One region of the Halomonas sp. THAF12 genome, then DNA from elsewhere that is predicted to be linked to it. Evidence: riboswitches for the same ligand, from Rfam matches in the RefSeq annotation. Region 1 holds a riboswitch; the other holds the start of a gene.
What was found. Region 1 has a riboswitch for thiamine pyrophosphate ahead of thiC (phosphomethylpyrimidine synthase ThiC). Riboswitches for the same ligand answer to the same signal wherever they lie in the genome.
Positions count from the first base shown of each region.

Region 2: another riboswitch for thiamine pyrophosphate. It lies ahead of FIU88_RS02790 (sodium:solute symporter); the one in region 1 lies ahead of thiC (phosphomethylpyrimidine synthase ThiC).

Region 1 is NZ_CP045399.1:1,213,474-1,220,752, reverse strand. It holds gene FIU88_RS05475 (lysophospholipid acyltransferase family protein) at 1-557, shown strand, start outside; gene FIU88_RS05470 (glucan biosynthesis protein) at 705-2,261, shown strand; gene mdoH (glucans biosynthesis glucosyltransferase MdoH) at 2,248-4,161, shown strand; TPP riboswitch at 4,239-4,399, shown strand; gene tenA (thiaminase II) at 4,497-5,165, shown strand; TPP riboswitch at 5,353-5,472, shown strand; gene thiC (phosphomethylpyrimidine synthase ThiC) at 5,549-7,279, shown strand, end outside.
Region 2 is NZ_CP045399.1:613,647-620,925, reverse strand. It holds gene FIU88_RS02800 (hypothetical protein) at 1-306, shown strand, start outside; gene ilvD (dihydroxy-acid dehydratase) at 406-2,094, opposite strand; gene FIU88_RS02790 (sodium:solute symporter) at 2,164-3,549, opposite strand; TPP riboswitch at 3,539-3,651, opposite strand; gene FIU88_RS02785 (hypothetical protein) at 3,764-4,435, shown strand; gene FIU88_RS02780 (CoA-acylating methylmalonate-semialdehyde dehydrogenase) at 4,518-6,017, opposite strand; gene katG (catalase/peroxidase HPI) at 6,451-7,279, shown strand, end outside.

The sequences.
Region 1 (7,279 bases):
CCCACTTCGGCAACTGGGAGGTGCTCAACTTCTGGCTGTCCGGGCACTTCCCCTTCACCGCCATGTACGAGCCGCCCAAGCTCGCCCCACTGGACCCGATCATCCGCGGCGGCCGCGAGCGGCGCGGCGCCGAACTGGTGCCGACCAACCCGCGCGGCGTGGCGGCGCTGCTCAAGGCGCTCAAGCGCGGCGAGACGGTAGGCATCCTGCCGGACCAGACGCCGAGCTGGGGCAGCGGCGTGTTCGCGCCCTTCTTCGGCCGCCAGGCCTACACCGCCACCCTGCTGCCCAAGCTGGTGGCCCGCACCGAGGCGCGGGTGGTCACCGGCGTGGCCAGGCGCGTGCGCGGCCGCGGCTTCGCGCTGCACTTCCTGGCCGCCGACGAGCGCGTCTACTCGAGCGACGAGACCACCTCGGCGGCCGGGGTGAACGCCTGCGTGGAGGCCGCCATCGCCCTGGACCCGGTCCAGTACCAGTGGGAGTACAAGCGCTATCGCAAGACCCCCGAGCAGCTCGAGGGCCGCGCCGACTGGAAGCGCTTCCGCGTCTACAAGTAACCCCGTCGGCGCCGCGGGGCGGAACCATCCCGGCGGCGTGCTGACCAACTCCGGTACGCCTTGACGACAACGATACCCATAACACGACAAGCCCCCTGGACCGGCTCGCGCAGGGAATGCCGGCGGGATTCCAAGGAGAGTCACCCCATGACATCGCTGTTCCATTTGCTGGCCCTCTCGCTGGGGGCGACGCTGGCCATGGAGGCCAGCGCCGAGCCCGCCGCCGAGCAGGGCCTGTTCGAGCGCGTCACCGACCGCGCCGAGCGCCTGGCCGACGCGCCCTATGAGGCGCCGGACGCCGACCTGCCACCGGCGCTGACCGAGCTCGACTACGACGCCTATCGCCAGATCCGCTTCCGCCCCGACCGGGCCGTCTGGCACGACGACGGGCTGTTCGAGGTCCAGCTGTTCCATCCCGGCTTCCTCTACGACCAGCCGGTCGCGCTCAACCTGGTCGACGGGGACGGCGAGGTCAGTGCGCTGACCTTCGACCCGTCGCGCTTCCGCTACGACGACGAGGCCGCCGGGCTGGCCGATCTCGACCCCGAGGCCCTCGGCGATCTCGGCTACGCCGGCTTCCGCCTGCACTACCCGCTGAACAGCGGCGACTACCGCGACGAGTTCATGGTGTTTCTCGGCGCCTCCTATTTCCGCATGGTCGGCCGCGATCAGGGCTACGGCCTCTCGAGCCGCGGGCTGGCCATCGACACCGGCGCGCCCCGCGGCGAGGAGTTCCCGGCCTTTCGCGAGTTCTGGCTGGTCGAGCCCGGTCCCGATGACACGCACCTGACGGTCTACGCCCTGCTCGACAGCCCCTCCCTCTCCGGCGCCTATCGCTTCGAGATCGCCCCCGGCGAGCCGACCACGGTCGAGACCGAGGCGCGGCTGTTCGCCCGCGAGGACGTGGCCAAGCTCGGCATCGCGCCGCTGACCAGCATGTACATGCACGGCGGGCTCGGCGAGTACCCGGCGGACGACTATCGCCCGCGGGTCCACGACTCCAGCGGCCTGGCCATGCAGACCGGCGACGGCGAACGCATCTGGCGCCCGCTGAGCAATCCCGCGACGCTGCACCTGTCGAGCCTGCAGGACGCCTCGCCCCGGGGCTTCGGGCTGATCCAGCGGCCGCGCCAATTCGAGGCCTACCTCGATGCCGAGGCCCGCTACGAGACGCGCCCCAGCGAATGGGTCACGCCGCTGGGCGACTGGGGTCAGGGCCGCGTCGAGCTGGTCGAGATCCCTTCCGACAGCGAGGCCAACGACAACATCACCGCCTACTGGATCCCCGAACAGCCGCTCGAGGCCGGCCAGTCGCGGACCTTCCGCTACCGGCTGAGCACCCTCGGCGCCACCCCGCCCGAACAGCGGCTCGCCCATGTGCTGCGCTCGCGTCAGGGCTGGGGCGCCACGCCGGGGCAGGACGATCCGCCGCCCGAGAGCCAGCGCGTCTTCATCGTCGACTTCCAGGGGCCCACGCTCGACGGCCTCGAGGCCGACCAGGCGGTGGAGCCGCACCTGACCACCTCCAGCGGCGAGCTGATCGAGCCCCGCGTCCAGCGCCTGCCCGACGGCACCTGGCGCGCCAGCTTCCGCCTCGCGCCGGAGGACGGCACCCCGGCCGACATGCGCCTGGCCCTGACCCTGCACGGCGAGCCGCTGACCGAAACCTGGAACTATGTCTGGTATCCCGATGAGCGCCGCTGATTGCCGCAACGCCGCGGCGCCCATTCCCTGGCGCCGCACCCGCCGCTGGGCCGTCGCCCTGCTGATCGCCGCCACCACCGCCCTCGGCGTGTGGACCATGTTCCGCATCCTCCACGTCGGCGGCCTGACCCCGCTGGAGCTGGCGGTCATGGCGCTGTTCGCGGTGACCTTCGGCTGGATCGCCGTGGCCTTCTGGAGCGGGCTGATCGGCTTCACCCTGAGCCTCGCCGGCCGCGACCCGCTGAGCCTGGCCAGGGCCGGCTCGCCCCGGCCGCCCGACGACGCCCGCTCGCGCACCGCCCTGGTGATGCCGATCCACAACGAGGACGTCGAGCGGGTCGCCGCGGGTCTGGAGGCGACCTGCCGGGACCTGCCGCCGATCTCCGAGCGCCGGCACATCGAGGCCTTCGTGCTCAGCGACAGCACCGACGAGTCCGTGGTGGCCGAGGAGAAGGCCGTCATGGCCGCGCTGCAGCGGCGGCTGGCCGGCCACTGCCGGCTGCACTACCGCCATCGCGACAGCAACGCCGGCCGCAAGGCCGGCAACCTCGGCGACTTCTGCCAGCGCTGGGGGCAGCGCTACGACTTCATGCTGGTGCTCGACGCCGACAGCGTGATGAGCGGCGATACCGTGCATGAGCTGATCGCCCAGATGGAGGCCAATCCGCGCCTCGGGCTGCTGCAGACGGTGCCGATCCCCGTGCGCCAGGACAGCCTGTTCGGCCGTGCCAACCAGTTCGCGGCGGCCGTCTACTCGCCGATGCTGGCCGCCGGCCTGAGCTTCTGGCAGTCCGACGCCGCCAACTACTTCGGCCACAACGCCATCCTGCGCGTGGCGCCCTTCATTCGGCATGCCGGCCTGCCCGAGCTGCCCGGACGCCCGCCGCTGGGTGGCGACATCCTCAGCCACGACTTCGTCGAGGCCGCGCTGCTGCGGCGCGCCGGCTGGGAGGTGCGCATGCGCACCGACCTCGGCGGCAGCTTCGAGGAGATGCCGAGCCATATCCTCGACTACGCCAAGCGCGACCGCCGCTGGGTCCAGGGCAACCTGCAGCACCTGCGCCTGCTCGGCGCCGGCGGCCTGCACCTGGTCAGCCGGGTGCACTTCCTGTGCGGCGCCCTGGCCTACCTGTCGTCGCTGATCTGGCTGGCGATCCTCGTGGTCAGCACCGCCGATGCCCTGCTGCGTGCCCTGATCGCGCCCAACTTCTTCACCTCCGACGCCCAGCTGTTCCCGGACTGGCCGATCGCCCCGCCCAACCTGATCATGCCGCTGCTCGGCGGCACCCTGGCGATGCTGCTGATGCCCAAGCTGCTGGGCGTCGTGCTGGCCCTGTGCCGGGCGCCGTCCCGCTACGGCGGACGCGGCAGGCTGGTCGCCAGCGCCCTGCTGGAGGCGCTGTTCGCGATGCTGATCGCGCCGCTGATGATGGTCTTCCACAGCCGCTTCGTGATCGAGGTCTTCAGCGGCCGCACCGTGGCCTGGAACCCCCAGTCACGCGAGGGACGCGCCCTGCCCTGGCGCGAGGCGCTGCGCCACACCTGGCCGGGCAGCCTGATCGGCCTCTGCTGGGCGGGCGTGACCTGGTGGGCCACGCCGACCTTCTTCTGGTGGCTGACGCCGGTGTGGTTAGGGCTGCTGCTGGCCGCGCCGCTGGTGCGCTGGAGCAGCAGCCTGACGATCGGGCGTGGCCTGCGCCGGCGCGGCCTGCTGCTGGTGCCCGGCGAGACCGCCCCGCCGGCGGTGCTCGAGGCCGAGCCGGCGCCGCTGGATCTCGAGCCCGCCGACGAGCCCGCCGTCCCCCCGGCCGAGCGACCCTGCGAGATGCCGATCCAGTCCTTCGGCAGCGACTGGGCGCGGTCGGCGAGTGCCGAGGCCCGCGCCGTCCAGGGCGAATGACCGTCACGCTGCCGTCGCGCGGTGGCCGGGGCGACGACAGGGATGTTCGTCGCCCGTCAAGCTGCTAGACTCGGCCCATTCGCTTGACGGGGTGCCGGTGGAACCGGCTGAGATGGCGCAGGCTCGCGCTCGACAACGCTCGAGACAGCCCCCAGCGCTGGTCCCGTGGAACCTGATCCGGGTGGGTGTGGCAGACGCCGCACGTGAACCGGCGTAGGGAATCAGGCGGCGGGCCGGCGCGCCCTCCTTGCGCCCGGCGCTCCCTCCCCGCTTCCGCTACGCCCGTGCGTCATGCACGCCCTCCGGCATCCGCTCTCATCGGAATCGGAGGCAAGATGGACCGTCGCTTCAGTGATCTCACCGCCGCCTGCCAGGCCGACTGGCGCGCCTACACCGAACACGACTTCGTCCGCGGCCTGGGCGCCGGCACGCTGGAGGCGGACGCCTTCCGCCACTACCTGCAGCAGGACTACCTGTTCCTGATCCACTTCGCCCGCGCCTACGCCCTGGCCGCCTACAAGAGCCGCGACCTGGACGAGCTGCGCCAGGCCTTCGACGGCCTGAAGACCATCCTCGACGTCGAGCTGGACCTGCACCGCGGCTTCTGCCGCGACTGGGGCATCACCGAGGACGACCTGGCGGCGCTGCCCGAGGCCCGCGCCACCCTGGCCTACACCCGCTTCGTGCTCGACGCCGGCAGCCGCGGCGACCTGCTCGACCTGCGCGTGGCGCTGGCCCCCTGCCTGGTGGGCTACGGCGAGATCGCCAACTGGCTTCAGGCCCAGCCGTTCACCGTGCGCGGCGACGCCAACCCCTATGACGCCTGGATCGCCATGTACCAGGGCGACGAGTTCCAGAGCGCCATGCAGGCCGAGATCGCCTGGCTGGACGCGCGCCTGGCCGAAGTGACGCCGGCGCGCTTCGACCAGCTGGCGCGGCTGTTCCGCGACGCCACCCGGCTGGAGATCGACTTCTGGCAGATGGGGCTGGATCGCGCGGACTGAGAGATATCTGCCGAGTGAATGAGGGGCGCCGGGGGCAGCTCGAAGAGGAGGTCCTACGCCATGGATGGCGTCGGTAGCGTACAGGGAGGTATTCACAGCGCCTCCTCGGAGAGCTGCCCCCGGATCAGCCCCGAGCCACATGCACGAGATAACGATGATGACACGGCCCGCCCAGCGGCGGGCACCACCACGCTTGACGGGGTGCCGTTGAAGACGGCTGAGATCATGCGGCGCGAGGCGCCCGAGCATGGGTCCCGTTGAACCTGAACTGGCTAGGACCAGCGTAGGGATCAAGCGACAGGCGGCGGCGCCTCGGCGCCGGCCGCCCCTGTCCTCCCCGACGGTCCTCCCTGACGAACCACTCAAGCCAAGGGAGCACGACCATGAGCAAGACCCCCCATTTCCTCAACGAGAGCGCCCGCGTCGACGAAGCCGCCGTGGCCCCGCTGCCGGGCTCGCGCAAGGTCTTCGTCGAGGGCTCGCGGCCCGATATCCGCGTGCCCTTCCGCGAGATCGGCCTGTCGCCGACCCGCACCTCCGGCGACGGCCCGGATGAGCAGAACCCGCCGCTGCTGGTCTACGACACCTCCGGCCCCTACACCGACCCCGAGGCCGCCATCGACCTGCGCCGCGGCCTGCCCGAGCTGCGCCGCGGCTGGATCGAGGAGCGCGGCGATACCGAGTTCCTCGACGGCCCGACCTCCGAGTACGGCCGCCGCCGCGCCAACGACCCGATGCTCGCCCCGCTGCGCTTCGAGCTGACCCGCACGCCTCGCCGGGCCAAGGCAGGGAAGAACGTCACCCAGCTGCACTACGCGCGCCGGGGCATCGTCACCCCGGAGATGGAATTCATCGCCATTCGGGAAAACCAGAAGCGCCAGGCGTTGGGGTCGGAAGAGGTCGAGCGCATCCTCGGCCACCAGCATCCGGGCGTGGCCTTCGGCGCCCGCCTGCCCGAGGAGATCACGCCCGAGTTCGTGCGCGACGAGGTGGCCGCCGGCCGCGCCATCATCCCCAACAACATCAACCACCCGGAATCCGAGCCGATGATCATCGGCCGGAACTTCCTGGTGAAGATCAACGGCAACCTCGGCAACTCGGCGGTCACCTCCTCCATCGAGGACGAGGTCGACAAGATGACCTGGGGCATCCGCTGGGGCGCCGACACCATCATGGACCTCTCCACCGGGCAGAACATCCACGAGACCCGCGAGTGGATCATCCGCAACGCCCCGGTGCCGATCGGCACCGTGCCGATCTACCAGGCGCTGGAGAAGGTGGGCGGCGTGGCCGAGGACCTGACCTGGGAGGTGTTCCGCGACACCCTGATCGAGCAGGCCGAACAGGGCGTCGACTACTTCACCATCCACGCCGGCGTGCTGCTGCGCTACGTGCCGCTCACGGCCAAACGCACCACCGGCATCGTCTCCCGCGGCGGCTCGATCATGGCCAAGTGGTGCCTCTTCCACCACCGCGAAAGCTTCCTCTACGAGCACTTCGAGGAGATCTGCGAGATCTGCAAGCAGTATGACGTCGCCTTCTCGCTGGGCGACGGCCTGCGCCCGGGCTCGGTGGCCGACGCCAACGACGAGGCCCAGTTCGCCGAGCTCGAGACCCTGGGCGAGCTGACCCGCATCGCCTGGCGGCACGACGTCCAGGTGATGATCGAGGGCCCCGGCCACGTGCCCATGCACCTGATCAAGGAGAACATGGACAAGCAGCTTGCCGAGTGCGACGAGGCGCCCTTCTACACCCTCGGGCCGCTGACCACCGACATCGCCCCCGGCTACGATCACATCACCTCCGGCATCGGCGCGGCGATGATCGGCTGGTACGGCTGCGCCATGCTCTGCTACGTGACGCCCAAGGAGCACCTGGGGCTGCCCAACAAGGACGACGTCAAGACCGGCATCATCACCTACAAGATCGCCGCGCATGCCGCCGATCTCGCGAAGGGGCACCCGGCCGCCCAGCGCCGCGACAATGCCCTGTCGAAGGCGCGCTTCGAGTTCCGCTGGGAGGACCAGTTCAACCTCGGCCTCGACCCGGACACCGCCCGCGAGTACCACGACGAGACCCTGCCCAAGGACTCGGCCAAGGTGGCCCACTTCTGC
Region 2 (7,279 bases), 600 kb from region 1:
GGCGAGGTCTACCAGCTGGCCTGGACCGACAAGGCCGGCAACGCCCACGACGATACCCTGGTGCTGAGCGACGACGATCAGGTCCGCGAGCTGATGAGCGCCTTCCACGCCTACCAGCGGACCATGACCGGCGAGCCCGATCCCATCGCCACGGCGCTGGAGGAAGAAGGATTCGGCATGCTGCGCTTCGGCGACCGCTTCCGGATCGCCTCGCTGTCCGACGAGACCCCGGCCGCCTCGGCCTTCGAGCTGCCCGAGAACGCCATGACCTTCGACGACATGATGGGCGACGCCCTCTCGCAGTAAGCGCGGCCGCCACCGGGCTTTGCCTTACCGGCCCGCCACGAACGACGCCGCCCCTCGGGGCGGCGTCGTCGTGTCTGGCATCAGTCACCCGTGGCGACGCTAGTCGGGCCGGTCGGTCACCGCCCCGGTCGAGGCGGAGCTCACCGTGCGCGCGTACTTGGCCAGCACCCCGCGGGTGTAGCGCGGCGCCGGCCGCTGCCAGGCCGCGCGGCGGCGTTCGAGTTCCTCGACGGTGAGCGCGACATTGATGGTGTCGGCCTCGGCGTCGAGGGTGATGGTGTCGCCGTCCTCGACCAGCGCCAAGGGGCCGCCGTCGAAGGCCTCGGGCGTCACGTGGCCGACCACGAAGCCGTGGCTGCCGCCGGAGAAGCGGCCGTCGGTGATCAGGGCCACCTCGCTGCCGAGCCCGCGCCCCATGATCGCCGAGGTCGGCGTGAGCATCTCGCGCATGCCGGGCCCGCCGCGGGGCCCCTCGTAGCGGATCACCACCACGTCGCCGGCCACCACGCTGCCGTCGTTGATGCGCGCCTGGGCCTCCTCCTCGGAGCCGAACACCCGGGCCGTGCCCGAGAAGCGGGTGCCCTCCTTGCCGGTGATCTTGGCCACCGCCCCCTCCGGGGCCAGGTTGCCGTGCAGCACGCGCAGGTGGCTCTGGGCCTTCAGCGGCGCCTCGAGGGGCGCGATGATCGCCTGACCTTCGGGATAGGGCGCCACCTTGGCCAGGTTCTCGGCCAGCGTGGCGCCGGTCACGGTCAGGCAGTCGCCGTGCAAGAGCCCGGCGTCGAGCAGGGTCTTCATCAGCGGCTGGATGCCGCCGATCTCGACCAGTTCGCTCATCATGTACTGGCCGCTGGGGCGCAGGTCGGCGAGCACCGGCACCCGCTTGCCGATCGCGGTGAAGTCGTCGAGGGTGATCGACACGCCGATGGCGTCGGCCATGGCGATCAGGTGCAGCACCGCATTGGTGGAGCCGCCCAGGGCGATCACCACGGTGATGGCGTTCTCGAAGGCCTCGCGGGTCATGATGTCCGAGGGCGTGATGTCGCGCTCGAGCAGCGTCAGCACCGCCTCCCCCGCCGCCCGGCTGTCATCGCGCTTGTTGCGCGACACGGCGTTCTGCGCCGAGCTGCCGGGCAGGCTCATGCCCAGCGCCTCGATGGCCGAGGCCATGGTGTTGGCGGTGTACATGCCGCCGCAGGCGCCGGGCCCGGGAATCGCCGTCTCCTCGATCCGCTTGACGTCGATGAGGTCGAGATCGCCGCGGCTGTGGGCGCCCATGGCCTCGAACACCGAGACGATGTCGGTGTGCCCCTCGCCGGGCAGGATGGTGCCGCCGTAGACGAAGACGCTGGGCCGGTCGAGCCGCGCCAGGCCGATCAGGCAGCCGGGCATGTTCTTGTCGCAGCCGCCGATGGCCACCAGGCCATCGAAGCCCTCGCAGCCGGCCACCGTCTCGATGGAATCGGCGATCACCTCCCGCGACACCAGCGAGTACTTCATGCCCTCGGTGCCATTGGCGATGCCGTCGGAGATGGTGATGGTGTTGAAGATCACGCCCTTGCCGCCGGCCGCATCGGCGCCGGCGCTGGCCTGCTCGGCCAGCTCGCCGATGTGGCTGTTGCAGGGCGTGACGCGGCTCCAGGTGGAGGCGATGCCCACCTGGGGCCGGGTGAAGTCGTCGTCATTGAAGCCCACCGCGCGCAGCATGGCGCGGCTGGCCGACTTGCCGACGCCGTCCACCACCGGGGCGGAATGGCGACGGCGTGGATCCTGTGGCGTATCACTCATGGCACGGCTCCTTCGTCAGGTCGGGATGACCCTCAGAGGGTGGCGGTCATCCGCCGGCCTGGCAACCGTTCAGGCCGTGCGCCGCGCCAGCGGACGCCGCCAGGCCACCAGCAGCGCCACCGCGCTGGAGGCCAGGAGCGCGCCGAGAAACGGCGGCAGGGTCGGCACCCCGCCGGGGAAGCTCGCCGCCAGCAGGCCGTCGAGGGCACTGCCCGAGGCGACCCAGCCCGGCAGCACCGCCCCGGCCAGCCCGGCGAGGCCGCCGGCCAGCGCCGCCGCGGCGCTCATCCGCGCCCACAGCCCCAGCAGCACCGGCACCACGATGGCCGCGCACAAGAGATCGGCGATCAGGAACAGCCGCAGCACCGAGAGCCCCTGCAGGGCGATCGCCACCACCGGCACCATCAGCGCCACGGTGACCCACCTCGCCGCCCTGAGCGACAGGCCGCGGCAGCCGCTGCCGGCCACCACGAGCGAGGCGATGCCGTTCTGCAGGGTATCGACGCTGGAGGCCACCAGCGTCACCGCCAGCACCAGCGCCGGCAGCGCCAGCCAGCCCGGCGCCTCGGCGAGCAGCGCGAAGAACGGGATCGGCGGCTCGCCCAGCGACACCCCCGCCATGGCGGCCAGCATGCCGAGGCCGCCGACCACCGCCACCACCAGCACGGTCACGGCCCCGCCCAGCCAGGCGCCGCGCCCCAGCGCCCGGTCGTCCCGGGCCGCCCACACCCGCTGCCAGTAGCCCTGGTGGAAGAGGTTGGCCGCGGTCACCGCGATCACCAGCGTCAGCGCCACGGACAGGGCGTCAGCGGCGGGAATCGACGGCAGCGCGGCCCCGGCCGGCAGCTCGGGCAGCCGGGCCAGCGCCACGCCGCCCACCAGCAGCAGCAGGGCCAGCAGCAGCCAGGCCTGCCAGCGATCGGTGGCCAGGCTCGCGCGCAGCCCGCCCAGCGCGGTGTAGAGCAGGGTCGCCGCCGCCACGCCGACCACCACCAGCGCCACCGGCACGTCCGACAGCAGCCCGGTGATGGCGCCGATGGCGGTCAGCTCGGCGGCCAGGAAGCAGCCCATGTACAGCACCGAGACCAGTGCCACCCAGCGGCGGATGCCGGCGCCGAAGCAGGCCTCGGCGTACTCGCCGATGCTGCGTCCCTCGGGCAGGCGGCGGCGGATCGCCGGGCCGAAGGCGCCGAGCACGATGAACGGCAGCGCCGAGCCGATGGCATAGCCGGCCAGGCCCAGCGGGCCGACGAAGGCGCCGATCTCGGGCGGCGCGAAGAGGATCCAGGCGCCCATGCCGGAGGCCAGGAAGGAGAGCCCCAGGGTCGGGGCCGACTGGGAGTTGCGGGCGGTGACGTAGTCGTCGAGCGGACCGTCCGCCCGACGGGCACGCAGGCCCAGCACGGTGAAACACAAAAGCGCCGCGCCAAGCACGGCTGACGTCAGATAAGGCATGTCGCACTTCCTCCGCCGGCATGAACCGGATCAGGTTCCAGGGTCAGCGACGCACGCTCTCTCAGCCCCGCCGATGCCGGCGAGACTCCCCTGGCGACAGTGAATGGATGGTGGTGGCGATCCTCAAGACAGGGCCAACATGGCCGATATCCGGATAGCCGCGCCAGCATGACACATCCTTCCCGCCATTCGAACAACCAGCCCGGACCCCGCCATGCCGTATACCGAAGCCAAGGAACACGCCCCCGGTTGCCTGCACCGGATCTTCGCCGAGCCCTACGCCGCCTTCGCCAACGGCGTCCCCGAGCGCCAGCTGCATCTGCGCGTCGCCCTCCAGGCCCTGCTGGAGGCGCCGATGCGCGAGGGGCGACTGACGCTCAGGGTGATCCACGGCTGGGAGAACGGGGTCTGCGCGCCCGAGGACCTGCGCCACAGCGACCATCCGCTGCGCACGATGGCCGACCTGCACGCCGCGGCCGAGCGCTACCGGCAGGCCGTCGAGGCCCTGGCGCCGCTGCCCGGCGAGGCCGCCACCCTGCTCGCCGCACCGCTGGCCTCGGCCATCGACGGCGCCGAGGCCGAGGGTCACGAGATCGACGCCGAGACCCGCGCCAACCCGGCCCGCTGGCCGGCGTTTCCCCGGGGCCTGTCGCTCTACACCTTCTTCAAGGTCTATCACCGCCTGACCTACGGCGAGGACGAGGCCTACCGCTCGATCCGCTGCGAGACGCCCGGAGGCCTCCGCGAGATCCACGAATTTCATCTTGAGGAAGGCGAGTTCGCCGTGGTCCACCCCGCCGATGACGCTCCCGGCGAGAGCCACCTGCTGCTGCACGAGAGCCAGCTGGCGCCGGTGGGCGAGCTGCTGGAGATGGCGCTGGGCTGATTCAGCGCCCTTCCCGGCGGCCAACAGGACGGCCCCGCCTCTCTCGAGACGGGGCCGTCGCTCACCGCCGAGCGGGAGGGGATCAGCTCAGCGAGATGGTGCTGTTGATGCCGCCGGAGACGTTCTCGGGCTCGAACCAGCGGGCGGTGACGGTCTTGGTCTGGGTCCAGAAGGCGATGGCCTGCTTGCCGTTGGGGCCCAGGTCGCCGAGCTTGGAGGCCCGCGAGCCGGTGAAGCTGAAGTAGGCCACCGGCACCGGGATCGGCACGTTGATGCCCACCTGGCCGACGTCGATCTCGGTCTCGAAGCGCCGCGCCACCCAGCCGGAGTTGGTGAAGATCGAGGTGCCGTTGCCGTTGGGATTGGCGTTGATGAAGGCGATCGCCTCGTCGAGGGTCTCCACGCTCACCACGCACAGCACCGGGCCGAAGATCTCCTCGCGGTAGATGGCCATCTCCGCGGTCACGTCGCTGAACAGGGTCGGGCCGACGAAGTTGCCGTCCGGATAGCCCTCGACCTCGCAGCCGCGGCCGTCGACCAGCAGCCGGGCGCCTTCCTTCTCGCCGGTGGCGATCAGGTCCTCCACCCGCGCCTGGGCGGCCGGCGAGACCAGCGGGCCGAGGTCGGCGTCGCGCTGGGTGCCGGGGCCGACCTTCATGTGGCGGGCGGCCTCGGCCAGCTCGTCCAGCCACTCGCGGGCCTCGCCCACCAGCACCACCACCGAGTTGGCCATGCAGCGCTGGCCGGCGGCGCCGAAGGCGGAGCCCAGCAGGTTGTTGATGGCCTGGCTGCGGTTGGCGTCGGGCATCACCACGCAGTGGTTCTTGGCCCCCATCATCGCCTGGGCGCGCTTGCCGGCCTCGGAGGCGCGACGATAGAGCTGGGTGCCGACGTGGGTCGAGCCGATGAACGACATCGCCTTGATGTCCGGGTGGTCGCAGAGGCGGTTGGCCACGTCCGGGCCGCCGTGCACCACGTTGAGCACGCCGTCCGGCACGCCGGCCTCGTGGGCCAGCTCGACCAGCCGCATGGTCGAGCTCGGATCCTGCTCCGAGGGCTTGAGCACGAAGGTGTTGCCGGTGGCGATGGCCAGCGGGAACATGAAGCACGGCAGCATGATCGGGAAGTTGAAGGCGGTGATCCCGGCGCCGACGCCCAGCGGCTGGTTGAGGGTGTAGACGTCGACCTCGGTGGCGGCGTTCTCGGCCAGCTCGCCGAGCTGCAGCGAGGTGATCGAGCAGGCGTGTTCCACCACCTCGAGCCCGCGCCCCACCTCGCCGGCGGCGTCGGGCAGGGTCTTGCCATGCTCCTCGGTGATCAGCGCGGCCAGCTCCTCGGTGTGCTCGCGGATCAGCGCCTGCAGCCGCAGCATGATGCGCTGGCGCTTGGCCAGTGGCGTGCGGCGCCACTCGAAGAAGGCGGCCCTAGCGCTGGCCACGGCACGGTCGACCTCCTCGAGGGTGCAGAACGGCACCCGGGCGACCACCTCCTGGGTGGCCGGATTGAGCACGTCGCGCCATTCCTGGCTCTGCGAGGTGACGGCCTGGCCATCGATATACAGCGGGATCTCTCTGACGGACATCTAGCGGCTCCTTGGCGACCCCGGGAAAGGCTTCCTGCCCTCCCCGGGCCCGCGGTTTGTGATTGTTATCCGGGGTCCGGCCCCGTCGAGGCTTCGACGGGGGCGGATCGAGAACGACGAAACGCTCATGCAGGCTCACGATTACCGAGCCATCGAGTGTAGGTAGGCCGCAAATCGCCAGGCAACCGGGGGGCGACCAATGGACGAGTCGCCGCCTCGCGGAACGCCGGCGCCCTCTCATCGTCGAAAGACGATAAAGGTTTGCTATCAATGTCTTCGGGAAAGAAAAATGGCGGTCTCTTGTGCCGCCACTAAACTGGGTGGGAAAGGCTGGAACCCACTCGAAAACGGCGCTGTCGATGATCGATGACGGACCAGCGACACGACCTCTGCTCGTCAGGAGCAGCACAACACGCGATCGAAGGAGAGCAAGATGGGTGACGCTACTCAACAAGGCGGAGCAGGAAAGTGCCCGGTCATGCATGGCGGGATGACCGAGACCGGCGACTCGGTCATGGATTGGTGGCCGAATGCCCTGAATCTCGACATCCTGCATCAGCACGATACCAAGACCAACCCGCTGGGTGCCGACTTCGACTACCGTGAAGAGCTCAAGAAGCTGGACGTCGAGGCGCTGAAGAACGACCTGCGCCAGCTGATGAACGACAGCCAGGACTGGTGGCCGAGCGACTGGGGGTCCTACGTCGGCATGTTCGCCCGCGTCGCCTGGCACGCCGCCGGCTCCTACCGCCTGGCCGATGGCCGCGGCGGCGGCGGCACCGGCAACCAGCGCTTCGCGCCGCTGAACTCCTGGCCGGACAACGTCAACACCGACAAGGGCCGCCGCCTGCTGTGGCCGATCAAGAAGAAGTACGGCAACAAGATCTCCTGGGCCGACCTCATCATCCTGTCGGGCACCATCGCCTACGAACAGGCCGGCCTGAAGACCTTCGGCTTCGCCTTCGGTCGCGAGGACATCTGGCACCCCGAGAAGGACACCTACTGGGGCGCCGAGAAGGAATGGCTCGCCCCCTCCGACGAGCGCTACGACGACGTCGACCAGCCAGAGACCATGGAAAACCCGCTGGCCGCCGTGCAGATGGGCCTGATCTACGTGAACCCGGAAGGCGTCAACGGTCAGCCCGACCCGCTGAAGACCGCCGCCCAGGTGCGCGAGACCTTCGCCCGCATGGCGATGAACGACGAGGAGACCGCGGCGCTGACCGCCGGCGGCCACACCATCGGCAAGTGCCACGGCAACG